Regions from separate parts of the Martinezella sp. CNPSo 3964 genome, predicted to be linked through region 2. Evidence: predicted binding sites of a transcription regulator. Region 2 holds the regulator's gene; each other region holds the start of a gene.
The links. The regulator LexA, encoded in region 2, represses DNA repair genes until DNA is damaged. The targets are predictions, from matches to a motif close to TGTTCNNNNTGTGTTCNG.

Region 1: AC13Q5_RS34550 (ImuA family protein) is a predicted target of LexA. The motif match lies at 4,558-4,575, and genes of this name have one in related genera.
Region 3: AC13Q5_RS07450 (ribonuclease T2 family protein) is a predicted target of LexA. The motif match lies at 2,135-2,152, and genes of this name have one in related genera.

What each region holds. Positions count from the first base shown of each region.
Region 1 is NZ_JBXSOW010000022.1:475-6,950, reverse strand. Features, by position in the region: gene AC13Q5_RS34580 (M23 family metallopeptidase) at 1-1,251, opposite strand, end outside; gene AC13Q5_RS34575 (hypothetical protein) at 1,251-1,919, opposite strand; gene AC13Q5_RS34570 (hypothetical protein) at 1,931-2,251, opposite strand; gene AC13Q5_RS34565 (helix-turn-helix domain-containing protein) at 2,730-2,981, opposite strand; gene AC13Q5_RS34560 (hypothetical protein) at 3,192-3,551, shown strand; gene AC13Q5_RS34555 (SOS response-associated peptidase family protein) at 3,571-4,344, opposite strand; gene AC13Q5_RS34550 (ImuA family protein) at 4,635-5,393, shown strand; gene AC13Q5_RS34545 (Y-family DNA polymerase) at 5,308-6,476, shown strand, end outside.
Region 2 is NZ_JBXSOW010000001.1:192,938-199,413, reverse strand. Features, by position in the region: gene gltA (citrate synthase) at 1-481, opposite strand, end outside; gene AC13Q5_RS00980 (ComEC/Rec2 family competence protein) at 762-3,239, shown strand; gene lexA (transcriptional repressor LexA) at 3,220-3,942, opposite strand; gene AC13Q5_RS00970 (VOC family protein) at 4,362-5,249, shown strand; gene kdsA (3-deoxy-8-phosphooctulonate synthase) at 5,246-6,085, shown strand; gene eno (phosphopyruvate hydratase) at 6,234-6,476, shown strand, end outside.
Region 3 is NZ_JBXSOW010000002.1:171,938-178,413, reverse strand. Features, by position in the region: gene caiB (succinate--glutarate CoA-transferase) at 1-70, opposite strand, end outside; gene AC13Q5_RS07460 (DMT family transporter) at 89-1,048, opposite strand; gene AC13Q5_RS07455 (alpha/beta hydrolase) at 1,068-2,000, opposite strand; gene AC13Q5_RS07450 (ribonuclease T2 family protein) at 2,167-2,913, shown strand; gene ettA (energy-dependent translational throttle protein EttA) at 3,040-4,689, shown strand; gene AC13Q5_RS07440 (ArsR/SmtB family transcription factor) at 4,880-5,905, shown strand; gene metF (methylenetetrahydrofolate reductase [NAD(P)H]) at 5,907-6,476, shown strand, end outside.

The sequences.
Region 1 (6,476 bases), on a different contig from region 2:
GAACGGAACAGCGCGTCCTGCCTCAAAATGAAAGACTGTCTGCGCGACGCTCCATCGCGTTTCAGGATCCTTCAGGGAAAGCGCGTCATCAGCCTTCGGCGAAGTAGAGAAGTACAAGCGTGCTATGCCCGCGCCACCTACGCCAGGGCCAACATAATTTGCCAGATAGTTGGCAACTGCTGGGTCATTGGCATCTTGGGAGCCTGAGTACTTTGTGGCGAGCTCGCGAAAGGTCAGTGATCCGCTCGCACTGAAGCCTGCGCGGACATTTAGCCAATACCACCACAGGCCCACACCGCTCTGATCGCTGGAAAGTGCGGGGATGATCTTTCCCTTATTGTCGCGAATTTGCTTGGTGAGGTCCAATCCCGGCCAGCTTTTCATATATCGAGGCCAGTCGTTTGGTTCAGTCTGAGGCGTAATCGCTCCGTAATTTCTTGTCAGCCAGGTCTTGGGTGAGCTTGAAGTGTCGACAGGCTGTTCTTTACCTTCGGAAGCCTCTACAATTTCCCTCTGCGGGTCGACGCCCAACTTCCCTCCACTCACCAGATCGTCAAGATGCCAAGCCCGCCGATACGCGGCAACGAGGGATGAGTAGACGGGCGGCCTGATTGCGACCCCATCTATATTCCGCAGGCAATCGAAATGAAGGTGGTAGGTGGTATCTGCTTTGCCACCCATAATGTTGGAGACGCTTCCGAGGGTATCGCCCTTCTTAACCTTCGTCCCGACCTTGAGGCCTGCAATACTCTCCTTGCTCATATGAAGATAACGGCATGTGAAGGGACCTTCATCATCTGACGAACGGACCTCGACGCGTGTGAACGGGGTAACGGCGATTACTATTCCGTCGGCAACCGCGAATACAGGACGAATGAGATCGCTTTTCTTTGGGTCGGGAGGACTGTCAGGGCGAATGTCTACGCCCTGATGCCCCTTTTTGCCCGGGCAAAGAGGCATGCTCCACGAACGTTGTTCACAATAGGTATCTTTCCAAGGATAGGCATAATTCAAGAGGCTATTGCCGCCAGCAGTGCTGTAAACTTGGCTATTGGCGTAGGCATGCGCCCCTCCGAAGTCCGGTCCCGCTGGCAACGGAAATCCGAACTGTTCAAAGTAAACCAGGCGATCACCGGTACGGCCGGTTCCTTTGGCCAAAACACCTGGAGCATGATATCGAAAGGCCTCGCCTGCCATGGCTGCACTTGTGAGCAAAAGGCTAATGCACAGACTAAGCAGGGCTTTGTTCATCATGGCCTCCCCGCACGTATCGTAAATCGTGAAAGCAGGACGAGCTGATCTCCACGGTCGCGGCAGAGGCTTTTGCTGTCGTCATTGCAATCAATGGTTAATGTGTACGGCACTCCGAATTGGACAGTATCAAGTACAACAGAATAAACGTCTTCGGGATCTCCCGTCTCATCAGTGGGAGATGACGGGTTGGAACTTGGCTCACTCAACTCGTTGGACAGCTCCTGCGAAGGGGATTGCGATGTACCTCGGTCTCCAACGATTGTGACCTGAAGACAACCAAAATCATAAGTACCTGCGTACCAGGCGCCGCTGCTGTCTCGTGCCAGTTGCGGTTGCGGCAAGGGGCCAGCGCAAAGTGGCCACCAGTCTCCCTTTGCCGCCAACTCAGATCCAGCATTTTCGCCGATAAATGAGTCGGCCAGTGCCTGACTGGGTTGTTTACTTGCAAAGCCTTCCTGCAGACCAATCACGGGAAGCGAAAAACTGTCCAAGCGTCCAAACTCGTTGCTACCCGTCGCGAACCCTGCGCTTTGGCTGTTATCAGCCAGATATTTCGCAGGCGCGGGTGCGGACCATATCGGTTGAACCAACTCTCCCTGGCCATAGGCCGGTGCAGCGGCCACTGCGAGACTTATCAGGATGAAAGCTGCCGGCCAGGTTGGCATTTTAGGGAGTCCTATTGTTTCAAGGTACGTCCGATGACGGAGACACCCTTATAAGTGCCAAAGGAGCTATCTTTGCCCGAAGGAGTGGCGACAAAACCTGAAGTTCTCGCTTTGTCGACGGTGGAGCAAATTGCGTCGGCGACCTGGTCGACAACAGGAAGCTTTGGTCCACCAAAGAGTGAAATGAGGCTTTCGACGGTTTTTAGGGTGGGGACGAAGTGACACAACTTCACTTTGTCGAAAATCCTACCTTCAATATCCGCCTTATCGCCGGTCGTGCATGAAGATAAAATCAATAAAAATGCGGCTGCGCTGGAGAATGTCCGCGACATTGTTATACCCCTCTTTGCCCAACCATAACAATAACATAGTAATACGGATTTACAATATCTGGTTGCGACTCCATGGGGGAAAGCATTTCTTTTAGAAGAAAGATATTGAATCTAAATAGGAATAATTACGCTGTAGATAAACGTTTTTACGGTGATATCTCACAATATGACTTACATCGAGAAGCCAAGCCTAGTTTTTCATAGGGCTCTCAGTGCCTCTTACCTATCGAGCAATGGTTTGTGCTGCGAACAAAAAGCTAGTCGGAGGTGAATATTTGCGGAAACTGCAGTTGAGGCTCGCACGTCATTTTCGAAACGATCAATAAGTGCAAGTGCATTGGCTAGCTTATCGTCGATAATATCGCGCATGGCTTCAGCCCTGCTGGATGTTGCATGTCTGCGTTATACAGTCGATCGCAAATTCGTAAGCGCCTGCGCACGACAGCAAGGCTGCGCTGTGGCACTGTAAGTGCGCGCCCTACTTTATATTCGCGACCGAAATGAGTGCCTGGACTGCATCGAATCCTAAGATCTCGGAGAGCTCCAGAAACTCGATGACATCGACCCGTCGCTGCCCGCTCTCAAGACGGGCGACAAACGACTGATATTCGCCGAGCTTCTCGGCGAGATCCGTTTGCGTAAGGCCCTTCGCCTCTCGCTTTTCAATCAGAAGCGCGATCAGCGCCTGATGCCGTTTCGTGCCGAGCGTTTTCGTCACGTCATCACCCATCCTTTGACAAGACGGGTCTTCCGATATATCTGCTTTTCAGTTATCTTAAATTCAGATATTCGGCCGAATCCGCCTCCTCCAAATGGAGGGCACGATCTTTGTGCGGAACTGCAAAATGACCTGGCGGTTCGGGTGTGGGCAGATGTCGGGGGCCGTCAAAGTATTCTGGTCGCATCCAGCCCAAAACGCGACCAAAGACGGAGGAGCTGTATGACAGTGGTGCCCGACGAAACGGCCGACTTGCTGATGGCTCTGCTCTTTGCCGTCAGGAAAATCGTCGAAAATGGAGTGGAGGGTAAGCAACATATAGCGAAGACCTACCGCGATGCCCGTTCGCTGATAGCGACGATAGACCACGATCACGGCTCGGCCCGCCCGCGGATCGAGGCATGTTTGAAGCACTTCAACATTCATAAGAACGCCGACGACGTAGCTGCAGCCGGCTGGATGATTGCCGCGATCGAGGAGCGGGTGAGCGAACGTGACCTCTACGGTTGGCGCCGGCTGAAGGAAATCGTCGATGCGGCGGTGCACGAACTCCTCTTGTCCGAACAGGCGCCGCTGCATTGAGCGGTCGAAACGTCGCTCGTTACAACAAGCCTGTTGGACTGACCAGCTCACCTTCCTTGGTGACGATGGTTGATCCATAGGGCTCGCGGGACATCACGGTCAGCGCGTCATCCGGAAGTGGTCGCGCAAGATCCTTAGCCTCGTCCCATGGCGCCGTCATCCATACCTCGATCTCTTCTCTGGTCAACAACAGCACCGGCATTACCTTGCCATGGATCGGCTTGATGAGATCGTTTGGATCGGTCGTCAGAAAACCATAGAGGTCGTCGGTCGTCAGCCCGTCCTTGACCTTGCGCACCGATGTCCATTGCGGCACGTGGATGCCGGCAAAGAACATCAGCGACTTGTTGTTGTCACGCGCAAACCAGGTGTTCGGGACGTTGCCGCCTGCCTCCTGGCTTGCCGGATCCGGCTCGGCGAAGCTCGTGACCGGGACGAGACAGCGGTTCTCGACGCCGAACCAGCGCCTCCAATGTGCAAGCTTGAGATTGCGGACATTGGTGACGCCGCGGTCGACCTGTTCGCGCAGCAGCTGCTCGAAATCAACCTCTTTCCCCTTCGCCCTGAGCTTCTCAGCCTTGGCTTCGGCCGCTTTCACGAGAACGAAGGGTGGAGAGGGGAGGCCCCGGCGTGCATGGACAAGCTGCTCGGGTCCGTCGGCGGTATTCCGGACGATCGGTCCCATCTGGTCCGGGTTTAGCTGGTAGGCCGGCATCAGGTTGATCAGGCTCTCGGCATCCTGAGCCCACTTGTTCACCCAGTCCTTGTCTTCCATGCGGTAAAGATTACACACGGTCGAACGCCTCCCGTGCAGGTAGAACATGGTAGCCGACGAAGCGTCGAAACGCCAATTGATGGCTGTCAATGGATCGGCTTCGAAACTTTTTCGAAAGCTCCGTCACTGGACGTTTGAAGTCATCTCCATGATTTGCAATGCGAATCTTAAAGTCCACTAAAATAGAGGGATAATATTCCTATTTCGGGTTGTTTGACACGTAAAGCGACTTGGAACATTTAGTGAACATATGCACTTGACCGACATCACGTCGATACCAACACGACCTTCACAAGGACCCGTGAATGATGACTGCTGCCCGTAATAGGGTGATATCCGAGCTGAAACACCGTATCGCGTTACTCGAAGGGAATGCGGGCAAAAGGAGCGGCTGTCTGGCCTTCGGTGTTCCCGAGATCGATGCGGTGCTGCCGGGCGGTGGTCTTGCCTATGGCGCCATCCATGAGTTTTCCGGTGGTGGCGCCGGCACGGTCGACGGAGCGGCTGCCGCCCTTTGCGTGGCCGGCATTGCCGCTCGCACCAGGGGACAGGTCCTCTGGTGCCTGACGCGTCCGGATCTGTTCTTTTCGGCGCTGATGCAGGCGGGGCTTCATCCAGACCGGGTGATCTTTGCCGAAGCCGACCGCGAGCAGGATGTGCTGTCGAGCATGGAGGAGGGGCTTTCCTATGGCGGGCTTGGCGCCGTCGTCGGCGAACTCGTCCGCCTGCCGATGACAGCCTCCCGCCGCCTGCAGCTGGCGGCGGAAAAGACCGGAACCATGGGCCTTGTGGTCAGGCGCTGGCGCCGGCAAGTGGAAGCCTTGGATTTCGGGCAGCCGACGGCCTCGACGACGCGGTGGCGGGTGAGTGTGTTGCCGTCGGAGGAATTGCCGGTTCCAGGTGTCGGCCGGCCAAGATGGCTTCTGGAACTGATGAGGGTGAAGGCGGGTGAGTGCGCTGAGTTTATCGTGAGGGCGTGCGATGCCACGGGTCGTATCCATCTATCTGCCGGACCTGCCGATCGAGCGGATCAGGCGCATGGATGGGAAAGCAGAATTATCGCCTAAGCGGCCGCTGGTCACGGTTGCCAGAAGCGGTTCCAAGCGCTGGATAGCGGCAGCCGACGCCAAGGCGCGCGAGGGTGGCATCCGTTTGGGCATGCCGGCCGCCAAGGCACAGGCGATGGTGCGCGGTCTTCAGTTTGTTGACGCAGATCCTGGAGCCGACGCGGCAGCACTCGATCGCATCGCCCTTTGGGCGCTCTCGTACTATTCGCCGATCGTCGCCGTTGATGGCACCGATGGCATTGTCATGGACACCGAAGGCGCCGATCATCTGCAGGGCGGCGAGGAATTGATGCTGTCAGGCATCGTCAACCGCTTCCATGCCAGGGGCCTGACCGCGAGGGTCGCCATCGCCGACAGCTGGGGCGCTGCCCATGCCCTCGCCCGGGCGGATGGCCGCGAGACCATAATCGTGCTGAAAGGCGAGATCGCCCGTTATGTCGAGCACCTGCCGCTCGCATCCCTTCGGCTGCCATCTGATATCGTCGCGAGCCTGCGCACGCTCGGCTTCCGCACCATCGGCGAGCTGTCGGCCGCCCCGCGCGCGCCGCTCACCCTGCGCTTCGGGCCGGAGATCGGCCGGCGCCTCGACCAGATCCATGGCCGCCTGGCCGAACCAATCGAGCCAATTCGGCCGATGGACGTGATCGAAGTCCGTCGCAGTTTTGCAGAGCCGATCGGCGCCCCCGAAACCATCGGCAAATATCTGACCCGTCTGGTCGTCGCACTCTGCCGGGCTCTTGAGAAGAAATGCTTAGGCGTCCGCCGCACCGATCTGATCGTCCACAGGGTCGATAACTCCATTCAGGCGATCCGCGCCGGCACGGCGAAGGCGGCGCGGGATGTCGCCTGGCTGACAAAGCTGTTCAGGGATCGGATCGAGACGATTGAGCCCGGCTTCGGTATCGAGACGCTGTCGCTGGTCGCCGTCATGACAGAACCTCTCGGTGAAGAGCAGGAAGCATCCTCGCTGATCGAGGAGGAGGTTACCGATATCGCGCTACTGATCGATGTCATCGGCAATCGCGGCCAGCGTGTCTATCGCATCGCACCGGTCGCAAGCGACGTGCCCGAACGCAGCGTCGC
Region 2 (6,476 bases):
CGACCATGCGCTGGTGCGGATCGGTGATGTCGGTCGAGTCGTGATAGAAGGCGGAGAGTGCGCCGACACAGCCGCACATGACAGCCATCGGATGCGCGTCACGGCGGAAGCCGGTGAAGAAGCGCGACATCTGCTCATGCACCATCGTGTGGTGGGTCACGCGATAATCGAAGTCCTTCTTCTGTGCCGCCGTCGGCAGTTCGCCGTAAAGAAGGAGGTAGCAAACTTCGAGGAAATCGCCGTGTTCGGCCAGCTGATCGATCGGATAGCCGCGATGCAGCAGAACGCCTTCGTCGCCATCGATATAGGTAATGCTCGACTCGCACGACGCGGTGGAGGTGAAGCCAGGATCGTAAGTGAAAGTGGAGGTGTTCTTATAAAGGGCACCAATATCAATGACACTCGGGCCGATGGTTCCGGTCTTGACCGGCAAGTCCACCGTCTTTTCACCCCAAGTTAGTTTCGCGCTTTGTTCCGTCATGCTGATCCTCCAAGATTTGGCGGGATTGACGCCATAAAAAGCGCCAAAAGGTTAAGCGACTACCGACTAGCTATATGATCCAGAGCCTAATGCCAAGTTATCCTAACGCTGAATTGTGCAATGCAGTATCAACTTTTGGGCACTGCAGAAGCGTCTCTACTTATGCTACGCGGGGAAACCGGCCCAATTGAGCCTGCTTGCGCCGATTTTGGTTGAATTCATTGCCTGCTGACGGCAAAAATCGCGCGAAAGCTGTAGTTTTGCGTGGGGGCGACCGTGAGTGCCTAATTTGGAGGCATCCGAGCAGCAGAAGGATGGTGGGGATGTTGCTGCGCCCTCGCAGCCTCGCCCTGTTATTGCCACGATTGCCTTCTCCGCCGAAGCGCAGCGATGGGAACGGACGCAGGATCAGACGCGGCTGACATCTCGGCTGCTGCGGATATTAAGCCGCATTCGGCTCGGCACCTTTGGACTGATCGAAGAGGAGGCGGCCCATGGTCGCGCAATCCTGCTCGCGCCGATCTACATGGGCCTTGGTGCGATTTTCTGGTTCAAGGCCGGCAGCGATCCGCCTCCACAGGCCGTTCTTGCAGGTTTATTGGTCTTCTCCAGTGGCTTTGCGCTCATGCGGGAGGCGGGCCGGCTGCTTCGCCACGTGCTTTTCGCCGGCATGCTCCTTTGTCTGGGCATGGCGTTGGCGCAATGCGAAAGCTGGCGAGTTTCCACTGTCATGCTCGATTCGGCCGTGACGACGACCGTGACCGGTCAGATCGAGCGACGGGAATCCTATGACAATGGACGCTGGCGCTATGTCGTCCGTGTCGAGGCAACGGAAAAGCCTTCCATTCACCGCGCGCCGCAACGGGTTACGATCTTTGTGCGCAAGCAGGCGGAACCGTTCGATCTCGGTGATCGTGTTCAGGGCAGGGCGCGCTTGACGCCTCCCGCCGGGCCAGCTTTGCTTGGTCTCAACGATTTCGCCTTCAGTTCCTATTTCAATGGCATCGGCGCGAATGGCTTTGCCTACGGAACGCCGAAACTATTGTCCCCGGCCAGTGATAATGTCGCCGGCTCTCTGATGGATGCGGCCGATATTTGGCTTGCCAGTCTGCGCAACAGCATAGGTGACAGGATCAGGCAAACCCTGCCGGGAGATACCGGCGCTTTTGCTGCAGCACTTGTCACCGATGAGAGACGTGCCATCTCCAAGGATACGACCGAGGCGCTGAGAATTGCCGGCCTGACCCATATTATTGCGATTTCCGGCCTGAACATGGCGCTGTCGGCCGGCATTTTCTATGTTGGCCTACGCTATTTGTTCAGCCTCTTTCCCGGTGTCGCGCAGGCTTGGCCAACCAAGAAATTCGCAGCCTTCGGCGCGCTTCTCACTGTAACGGCCTATTACCTCATCTCTGGCTTTGGCGTGTCCGCCGAGCGTGCCTTCATCATGATGGCGATCATGCTGGTGGCCGTGCTATTCGATCGGCCATCGATCAGTCTGCGCAACGTCGCACTTTCAGCTATCATCATTCTTGTTCTATCGCCGTCGCAAGTGCTCGGCCCGAGTTTCCAGATGTCCTATGCGGCGACGCTGGCACTGGTGTCGGGTTATTCGCTGTGGAAGCGGCGGCGGCATCGCGAAAGCATTCTGTCGCGCGTTCGTCTGTTAAGTCCGTTATTGTTCGCCACGCGTTTCTTCGCAGGCGTGATGTCGACTTCATTCATCGGCGGCGCGTCGACGGCCATCTTCTCGATCGAGCATTTTCACCGGCTGGCGACATATGGCCTTGCGGCGAATCTTGCCGCCATGCCGGTGGTCTCCTTCATCGTCATGCCGTTCGGCATGGCGGCGATGCTGCTCATGCCTTTCGGCTTGGACGGACCTTTCTGGAAAGTCACCGGAGAGGGGCTTGAGCTCGTCATCGTGATTGCAAGAACCGTCGCCGGTTGGGGAGGCGACATTACCTTCGGCCGCCAACCAGCCTGGCTGATGCCGACATTCATTGTCGGTTTCCTGATCATGAGCATCTTGCGGACCCGGCTGCGCCATCTGGGTCTGTTATTATTGCTCTCCTCCGTGGGCTTGGCAGCATTCGGATCCGGCGTACCGAAACCCGACCTGATGATTTCCGAAGATGGCGTCCTGGTCGCGTTGCGCCAGGACGATATATTAGCCACCAATCGCGAGAGACCACAGGCCTTCATTTTCGAACAATGGCAAAAGGCATTGGTTGCAGCCGAGCATCAGCCGCCGACCATGCTTCCTGCCGATAGCCGGCTTCCACAGATCAGTAAGACGGATCGGCATAAGCGATTGAACAGTGAAGAACAGAAGGCCGTCCGCAAGGCAATGGAGGAAGCCCTGGATCGCACTATGCAGGGCAGTTTTGCCTGCCAGAAAGGAGCATGGTGTGCAGCCATGCTCGAAAATGGCGCGATATTGGTCACGATCGAGAACGCAGCCTATCTGCCCTCAGCCTGCGATACGGCGAACATCGTCGTAACGCCAATTCGATTGCGACTGGATCATTGCCGCTCCGGAGCGATGCTCATAACCGGTGCGACATTGCGCAAAACCGGATCTATCGAAATGGCGCTCACCACCGACAAACCCATTATCTCCGCTGCATTCGAAAATCCGCAGCGGCCATGGACCAGGCATCGAACCTATGATTGGCGCACCGGTAAATTCGACGTGCCACTTGCGCGGGTGTCGCCAGCCGCTGACAATTCGCCGGTCAGTGATAGCGACGAATGAGGCCGACGAGCTTGCCCTGGACCTTGACGCGATCCGGTCCGAAGATGCGGGTTTCATAGGCAGGATTGGCGGCTTCCAGTGCGATCGAGGCACCCTTGCGGCGGAAGCGCTTCAGTGTTGCTTCTTCATCGTCGACAAGCGCGACAACGATGTCGCCGGGATTGGCGGTCGTCGAATTGCGGATGATGACCGTATCGCCGTCGAAAATTCCGGCATCGATCATCGAATCCCCCCGAACTTCAAGCGCATAATGCTCGCCAGAGCCGAGCATGTCCGCGGGTACAGTGATATCGTGCGTATTGTTCTGGATGGCTGAGATCGGAACGCCGGCGGCGATGCGACCCATCACCGGCACCGACGCCGAGCCATTGTGATCATCATTTGCCACCTTCGGCGGAGCCGGTGGGGCAACAGGCTGCGGCTTGCCGAGGCTGCCCTCGATGACGCTGGGCGAAAAGCCACGGCGCGGCTGCAGGCTGGGATTATAGGCATCGGGAAGCTTGATGACTTCGAGCGCCCTGGCCCGGTTCGGCAGCCGGCGGATGAAGCCTCGCTCCTCCAGCGCCGTGATCAGGCGGTGAATGCCGGATTTGGATGCCAGATCCAGTGCGTCCTTCATCTCGTCGAAAGATGGCGGCACACCGGATTCCTTCATGCGTTCGTGAATGAAGAGAAGCAGTTCCTGCTGCTTGCGCGTCAACATCGTCTTGGAACCCCAGAATCAAGAAAAGCTGTGAAACAAATCCAGAACGGACACTATATGTTCCATATGTGTTCCGCAAGTACTTAAATTTCGGTAAAGCCTTGTTGGGCCAGTTAAATAATTACCATTTGCGAATGGATAGGCTCGGAGCATCGCGGCGCTATGTCTGCGCTAACCCAACGAAAAATATGGGAAATGCCGCTCTGCCTGCTTCCAGGGCTTTGTCGTTCGGCCGGTATGCTCAAGACTTGGATGAATGTGGTGGGTCACCGAATAAGCCGGCTATAGGAGAGAATCAGCAATCACGTTTGCGAGATTGCGTTCGGTTCATGTCGTGCGCTTCGGGCGCTCCGTGCTTCCATCTTGAATTGCGCGAGGGATGGGCGCAAATCTGTTGCCGCAGGCAAACAGGAGGAACCATGATTTCGTCCCCGCATCCGCTGGATCATCTCGTACTGCCGACCGTCAATATCGCTCTGGCGCGCGAACGCCTCGGCAAGCTCGGTTTCACGGTGGCTCCGGATGCGCGCCATCCCTTTGGCACGCAGAATGCCTGCGTTTTCCTTGCCGACAAAACCTATCTCGAACCTCTGGGCGTGGCATCTCCGGAGCAGTGCGAGAAGAGCATCGTGGACGGCAATGTTTTCGTTGCGCGCGACCAGGCTTTTCGCTTCCGGGTCGGAGAGGATGGCTTCTCGGCCGTGGTGTTCGGCACGGATGATGCGGTGGCTGATGACGGGCGTTTCAAAGCGGCTGCGATTTCGGCGGGGCAGATGCTGGATTTCTCCCGTCCCATGAAGATGCCGGACGGAACGGAAACCATGGCCGGCTTTCGTCTTGCCTTCGCCGCCGATCTGCGCGCGCCGGATTTTCTCGCCTTCTGCTGTCAGCGCATCAATGCCTTGCCCGCCGACCGCAGCGTGCTCGAGCGTCACGAGAACGGTGTGACCGGCATCGGACGGGTGGCGCTCAGCGCACCGAAGCCGGCGGTGTATCGCAGCTTCTTCGAAGAGGTTGTCGGCGGCCCGCAGATCATGACGCATTCCTTTGGCCTGACGATCAGGGCTGCCAATGCCGATCTGGAGATTTTGACGCCGGAGGGAATGGAGGCTTTCTATGATCTGCCTGTTCGCGGCAACGATCCGGGCCTGCGTGCGCGGGCAATCCTTTTTAAAACGCGCGATCTTTCCGTGACATCGTCGCATTTCACTGCTAACGGCGTCACCTATACGCGTAAGAACAATCGTATATTGGCGAGACTGGCGCCCGGTGAGGGCGCGTTGTTCGCCTTCGAGGAGATAGCATGAGCACAAATTCCGAAGTCACCGTCGGCGAGGGTGCCTCCAAGGTCCTCTTTTCCAACACTGCCAAGCTGTCGCTGATCGCCGGCCCATGTGCAATGGAAAGCCGCGACCATGCGTTCATGGTTGCCGGCGTCCTAAAGGAGCTTTGCGGCAAGCTCGGCATCGGACTTGTTTACAAGTCGTCTTATGACAAAGCTAACCGCACCTCGCTGAAAGCCGGTCGAGGTCTTGGAATAGAAAAGGGATTGGAGATTTTTGCCGACCTGAAGAAGGAATACGGCTTTCCGGTCCTGACCGACATTCATACGGAAGAGCAGTGCGCGATCGTCGCCAAGACGGTCGATATCCTGCAGATCCCAGCCTTCCTGTCGCGCCAGACCGACCTTTTGGTTGCCGCGGCCAAGACTGGCCGCGTGGTCAACGTCAAGAAGGGTCAGTTCCTCGCCCCCTGGGATATGAAGAACGTGCTGGCCAAGCTGAACGAGAGCGGCAATCCGAATATTCTTCTGTGCGAACGCGGCGCTTCCTTTGGTTACAACACGCTTGTTTCCGACATGCGCTCGCTGCCGATCATGGCGGCGATGGGCGCGCCGGTTATTTTCGATGCGACCCACTCGGTGCAGCAGCCCGGCGGGCAGGGCGGCTCGACCGGCGGTGATCGCCGATTCGTCGAGACGCTGGCGCGCGCGGCCGTCGCCGTCGGCGTTGCCGGCGTGTTCGTCGAGACGCATGAGGATCCAGATAATGCACCGTCGGATGGCCCGAATATGGTCTATCTGAAGGATATGCCGCGGCTTCTGGAGAAGCTGTTGGCCTTCGACGCCATCGCCAAGGCCTGAAACGTAGCCAGCATTCAACAGGCTGACATGAATTTGCGTTACGGGCCTGAAGGAGTGCGAAATCGCGGCGCGGATCGCCATTGTAATTTCCGCGCCTTCGATTAAGACGATTTAAATCGATTTATAAACCAGCGAGCAGGAAGCTATCATGACCGCAATCACCGACATTATCGCCCGCGAGATTCTCGACAGCCGTGGCAATCCGACTGTCGAAGTCGATGTCTACCTCGAAGATGGCAGCATGGGCCGCGCGGCGGTTCCGTCGGGTGCATCGACCGGCGCGCATGAAGCCGTCGAGCTTCGCGATGGCGGCAAGCGCTACCATGGCAAGGGTGTCGAGAAGGCCGTCGAAGCCGTCAATTCGGAAATCTTCGACGCGATCGGCGGCATG
Region 3 (6,476 bases), on a different contig from region 2:
CGAGAACGCGGGCAAGCTCAATGACACGAATACCGGACAGCGGAGGTTTCTTGGTCGTTTTCTCTGTCATGTCCGTCCGCTCTCCCGCTTAGGGCGTGAATGCTGTTTCAGATGTATCGGATACGGGCCTGGAAGCAAAGCGTCGCTCGCGCCAGAGGATGTAGAGGCCGGAGCCGATGATGATGAGGATGCCGAGCCATTTGATCGCATCGGGGAAATTGTCAAAGACGAGCCAGCCGAAGATCGTTGCCGAGACGATCTCGAAATATTGCAGCGGTGCGAGCGTGGAGGCCGGCACGGCGCGATAGGCGTATACCGTCAGGATACCGGCGGCGGCTGCAGTGGCCCCGACACCGAAGAGATAGAGCGTGGCTGTCAGATCCGGCATGACCGGATCGAGGACTACAGCCCCGGTCGCCCGGCCGATGGCAAGCAGGGCGACGCTGAAGCCGGTGCCCCATAAGGCGGTCTGGAACTGCATCGACCAGGCATCCTCGCTATGAGAGACGACGCGCGTGATCATGACGTAGACGGCGATGCAGAGTGCTGTAACGACGGGGAGCAGGGCGACGAATCCGACCTCCTGAAAGCTTGGCTGGATAATCAGCATCGCGCCGAAAAAGCCGACGGCGCAGGCCGTGTAGCGGCGCCAACCGATAGTTTCCTTCAGGAAGATGCTGCTCAGGATGGTGAGCATCATCGGCTCGACGAAGAAGATGGCGATGGCATCGGCGACCTCCATCACCTGCAACGTGGTGACGAACGACACCATGGACAGCGTCAGCACGGCGGCACGGATGGCATGAACGCCGCTGCGGCGCCATGTCCAGACGCCCCATTGCCAGCGCATCGCCATCATCGGCAAGGCGAAGAGGCCCTGAAAGATGAAGCGGGCGGCAGTGACTTCGCCAGGCGGGATTGTGGCTGCGGCGAGCTTGGAGAAGATGTCGATGATCGGCGAGAGGATGACGGAGAGAAACATCATCGCCAAACCGAAGGTCAGCTCCGATTGCGGCAATCGGACCGAGGAGCCGCTGGAGGTATTCATTGCGGAATTTCCTTGAGAATCAGGTCCTTGCAGTCGCGGTTCTGCACCAGTCGGCAAAGCGTGCGATGGCCTGGTCGGCACCGATTTCGTTGAGCGTCTCGTGCCGCATGTCGGGATAGATCTCGGTTGTGATACGAGAGAATCCGGCTCTTTTCAAATGGTTTGACAGCCAGGAAATTGCTTTGCCGTTATCAGTCGCCGGATCCTTGCCGCCGCCGACGAGATGGATCGGCATGTCGCGCCCGAGACGGTCGAGATGGGTCTTCTGCGGCGCGCGGAAAGTCAACTCGAATAGATCGAGCCAGAGCGAAACGGAGGCATCGAAGCCGCAAAGCGGATCGGCGATATATTTGTCGACCTGCTCGGGAATGCGCGAGAGCCAGTCGAACTCGGTGCGCCGGTTGGCGATCGATTTACCCCAGGCGCCGAAAGTCAATTTCGGCAGTGGCCCGCTCGGCACGTCCGATCCCTTGAACATGCGCTCGGTCTTGAGAATGAGTTGAGCTGCGCGGCCGGCAAGACCCGGATTGAAATTGGAGTTCCAGACGGTAACGGCATCGAACTTGTCCGGATGCGTGACGACTGTGTTCAGGCTGATCAATCCGCCCATGGAATGACCGAACAGGATGATCGGCAAGCCGGGATAGTTGCTTACGGCAAACTCGCGCATGGCGAGCACATCGGTGATGACCTGTGTGCCCCCATCTCTTCGAGCAAAGCGGCCGATGGGGGCATCGGGGGCGGTCGTCTCGCCATGGCCGCGATGGTCATGGGCATAGACATGAAAGCCGTGGGCGGCCATCGCACCCGCAAAGGCCTCATAGCGACGGGAGTGCTCGGCAAGGCCATGCGATATCAGCAGGATACCACGAGCATCGGTCGCCGCCGGCAAATGATGATAGGCAAGGGTCGCGCCCGTCGGGCTATTCAGGCGCTGTGTCTCGGCGAACATATATTCGGTCCTCCCCAGTTGGACGAGAGGTTATCATCGGCCCGATTGCAATGGATAGGTGCCGAAGCTCACAGAAATAAATCTTTCCGAGCGCTGCGATTCAGGATTGCGCGCTTTCGAGCAAACTGCTTATTTGTTCCCATAATGTTCTAGTTGGAGGCAGGGAATGAAGCATTGGCTTCGGGTATTCGCGGTTGCAATCCTTTCGATCGGCACCGTGACGGGCGCCATGGCGCAGGAACATAGCCGTGGGCGGACACGCTTTATCCTGGCGGCAAGCTGGGAGCCGGCGTTTTGCGAGACGAACCAGAAGAAGGCGGAATGCCGGAACCAGTCGTCGGATAATCATGATGCGACGAATTTCTCGCTGCACGGTCTCTGGCCGATGCGGCAGGAATATTGCGATGTTTCCGAGGATCTGAAGCAGGCGGATCGTGGCCGCGACTGGAAGGACCTGCCTTCCGTGCAGCTTTCCCAGGACGTGAAAGCGAAGCTCGACAAGGTGATGCCGGGCACGCAATCCGGCCTCGAGCGGCATGAATGGATCAAGCACGGCACCTGCACGAAGCTCAGCGCCGACCAGTATTTTGCCATCGCTGCCGGCTTGATTGCCGAGCTCAATACGTCTGCCGTGCGTGATCTTTTCGCGCAGAGTATCGGCAAGGAACTGGATGCCGAAAGCATCAAGGCCGCCTTCGACCAGAGCTTCGGCGAAGGCGCCAATGCGCGCATCAAGATGAGCTGCCGCCGGGTCGGCAATGTCAGGATGATTTCGGAGCTGACCATCGGTCTCTCGGAAGATGCGATCGATCCCCTGCAAGGCAACGAGCCACGGCTCGGCAAATTGATCCAGGGCGCCGGCAGCACTTCCTTCGGCTGTGATCGCGGCGTGGTGGACGCGGCTGGTTTCTAGCCTAATCCGCTCTTTGCGACGCGGATAAATGCCCTCGGACAAGGTTTCGCCGTTGCCCGAGGGCCGGGTTTCGCCTACATAGCGGCACAATTCGCAATGTTATCCGCCCGTGGAGTAACCCAAGCTATGGCACGTCAGTTTATTTATCATATGGCCGGACTGAATAAGTCCTATGGCGCCAAGAAGATCCTCGAGAATATCCATCTCTCCTTCTACCCCGACGCCAAGATCGGTATCCTTGGTCCGAACGGGGCGGGTAAGTCGACGGTGCTGCGCATCATGGCCGGCCTCGATAAGGAATATACCGGCGAAGCTTGGCTGGCCGAAGGCGCGACCATTGGTTACCTGGCGCAGGAGCCTCAGCTAGATCCCAACAAGACGGTTTTCGAAAACGTTATGGAAGGCGTTGCCAAGAAAACCGAAATCCTCAATCGCTACAACGAATTGATGATGAACTATTCCGACGAGACTGCGGAAGAGGGCGCCAAGCTCCAGGACATCATCGACAGCCAGAATCTCTGGGATCTGGAAAGTCAGGTCGAGATGGCGATGGAAGCGTTGTGCTGCCCGCCGCGCGATGCCGAAATCACCAGCCTTTCCGGCGGTGAGCGCCGCCGTATCGCGCTTTGCCGCCTGCTTCTCGCTCAGCCGGACCTGCTGCTGCTCGACGAACCGACCAACCATCTCGACGCCGAGACCATCGCCTGGCTGGAAAAGCACCTGCGCGACTATCCGGGTGCCGTGATGATGATCACCCACGACCGCTACTTCCTCGACAATGTTACCGGCTGGATTCTCGAACTCGATCGCGGCCGTGGCATTCCCTACGAAGGCAACTATTCCGCCTATCTGCGGGCCAAGGCCAAGCGCATGCAGCAGGAAGCCCGTGAAGAAGCTGGCCGTCAGAAGGCTATCAGCCGCGAACAGGAATGGATCGCCTCCAGCCCCAAGGCCCGTCAGGCCAAGTCCAAGGCGCGTATCAACGCCTACGAACAGCTGGTCGATGCTGCCGAAAATCAGCGTCCCGGCGATGCGCAGATCATCATTCCGGTCAGCGAGCGTCTCGGCCAGGTGGTGATCGAGATGGAGGGCATCACCAAGGGTTTCGAAGGCCGCACGCTGGTCAACGATCTATCGATCAAGCTGCCGCCCGGCGGCATCGTCGGCATCATCGGTCCGAACGGCGCCGGCAAGACGACGCTGTTCAAGATGATCACGGGGCAGGAAAAGCCGGATTCCGGCTCGGTCCGTATCGGCGAGACGGTGCATCTCAGCTATGTCGACCAGAGCCGCGACGCACTTGACGGCAATAAGACGGTCTGGGAGGAAATCTCTGGCGGCGCCGAAGTCATCAAGCTCGGCAAGTTCGACATGAATTCGCGCGCCTATTGCGGCGCCTTTAACTTCAAGGGCGGCGACCAGCAGCAGAAGGTCGGCAATCTCTCTGGCGGTCAGCGCAACCGTGTTCACCTGGCCAAGATGCTGAAGGCTGGCGGCAACGTGCTTCTGCTCGACGAACCCACCAACGACCTCGATACGGAAACGCTGGGGGCGTTGGAAAGCGCGCTCGAAAACTTCGCCGGCTGCGCCATCATCATTAGCCATGATCGCATGTTCCTCGACCGTCTGGCCACGCATATCCTGGCCTTTGAAGGCGAAGGCCATGTCGAATGGTTCGAGGGCAATTTCGAAGATTACGAGCAGGACAAGATCCGCCGCCTCGGCCCCGATGCCCTCAATCCGGGCAGCCAGGCACACAAGCGACTGACGCGCTAGGCTCTCGGTTTCGCTCTTCGAAAACCCCGGCTTGTCCGGGGTTTTTGTTTGCCTATCGGCGTAACCGGATATTCCGTTTTCGTCAGAAACTAACAGATTTCCGACGTCGAAATAGCGTCGCGAGCGATTGGCTCTTGCAGATCGCGCCCAAATCACATAAAGATATCTTTATATCTTGATTGGGTGTGGAATGACGGATCTGGTTAAACTCGGCTTGGATGATGTGGTGGATGTGCTGAAGGCGGTCGGCGAGCCGACGCGGCTGCGTCTCCTGGCACTCCTCGCGGCCGGCGATCTCACTGTCACCGATCTTACCGAAATTCTCGGCCAGTCGCAGCCGCGTATTTCCCGACATTTGAAACTGCTCGGCGAAGCCGGCCTGATCGATCGTTATCAGGAGGGTGCCTGGGCTTATTTCCGTTTGAAGCAAGAGGGCAAAGCCGTCACGCTGGCGCGCGCTCTGCTGCGCCACACCGCCGAGAGAGATACGGTGCTGCTGCGCGATGGCGAGCGGCTTACCTCGGTGAAGCGTGTTCGGGCTGAACGTGCGCAGGCCTATTTCAGCCGGAACGCCGCTGAGTGGGACGAGTTGCGTCGCCTCCATGTCGCGGATGAGGATGTCGATAAGGCGTTGATCGATCTGATCGGTCCGCAGCCGATCGACTCCTTCCTCGATCTCGGCACGGGCACGGGCCGGATGCTGCAGCTTCTGACCGGCCATTACCGCCGCGCTATCGGCATCGATGCCAGCCGTGACATGCTGGCGGTTGCGCGTGCCAATCTCGACCGGGCCAACATCACAAGCGCCTCCGTACGTCATGGCGATATTTTCAACCTGCCGCTCGAACAGCAGGATTTCGACCTCATTACCATCCATCAGGTGCTGCATTTCCTCGATCAGCCTGAGATCGCCATCAACGAGGCGGCGCGAATGCTGCGGCCCGGCGGCCGGCTTGTCATTATCGACCTCGCGCCGCACGGGCTTGAATATTTGCGTGACGAGCATGCGCATCTGCGCCTCGGCTTCTCGCATCAGACCATGTCGGATTGGCTGAAACTGGCGGGGTTGGATGTCGAGCGCGTACAGGACCTTCATTCGGGGAAGGAAGGCGGTCAAGCGCTGACCGTCACCATCTGGCTGGCGCGCGACCCGCGGTTGCTGATTGCGTCCGACCAGGGCCACCAGTCATCCCCCATTCTTGCCGGGAGAGTTTGACATGTCTTCGAGATCAGAAAGCCGTAATGACGGTATCCGCATCTCCTTCGAGTTCTTTCCGCCGAAGTCGGAAGAGGCCGAGCAGCAGCTGTGGAACACCGTTGAGGAGCTCAGCGATTGGGAGGCTGAGTTCGTTTCAGTCACATATGGGGCAGGCGGCTCGACCAAGGCGCCGACGCTTTCCGCTGTACGCAAAATGATCCATGAGACGCCGTTCACGACAGCATCGCATCTGACCTGCGTCGGTGCCACGCGCGAGGATACGCATCGGGTGATCGACGAGTTTCTCGCCGCGGGGGTTCGCCGTTTCGTCGCCCTGCGCGGGGATCCGCCTGGCGGTGTCGGCGCGGCCTATCAGCCGCATCCGGGCGGCTATGCCAATGCCGCTGAACTGGTGGGGGCTTTGCGCGAGCGCGGCGATTTCGATATTTCCGTCTCCGCCTATCCGGAAAAGCATCCGGAAAGCCGCGATACGGCAGCTGATATCGACATGCTGAAGCGCAAGGCGGAGAACGGTGCCGACAGGGCGCTGACCCAGTTCTTCTTCGATAATGATGCTTTTGAGCGGTAT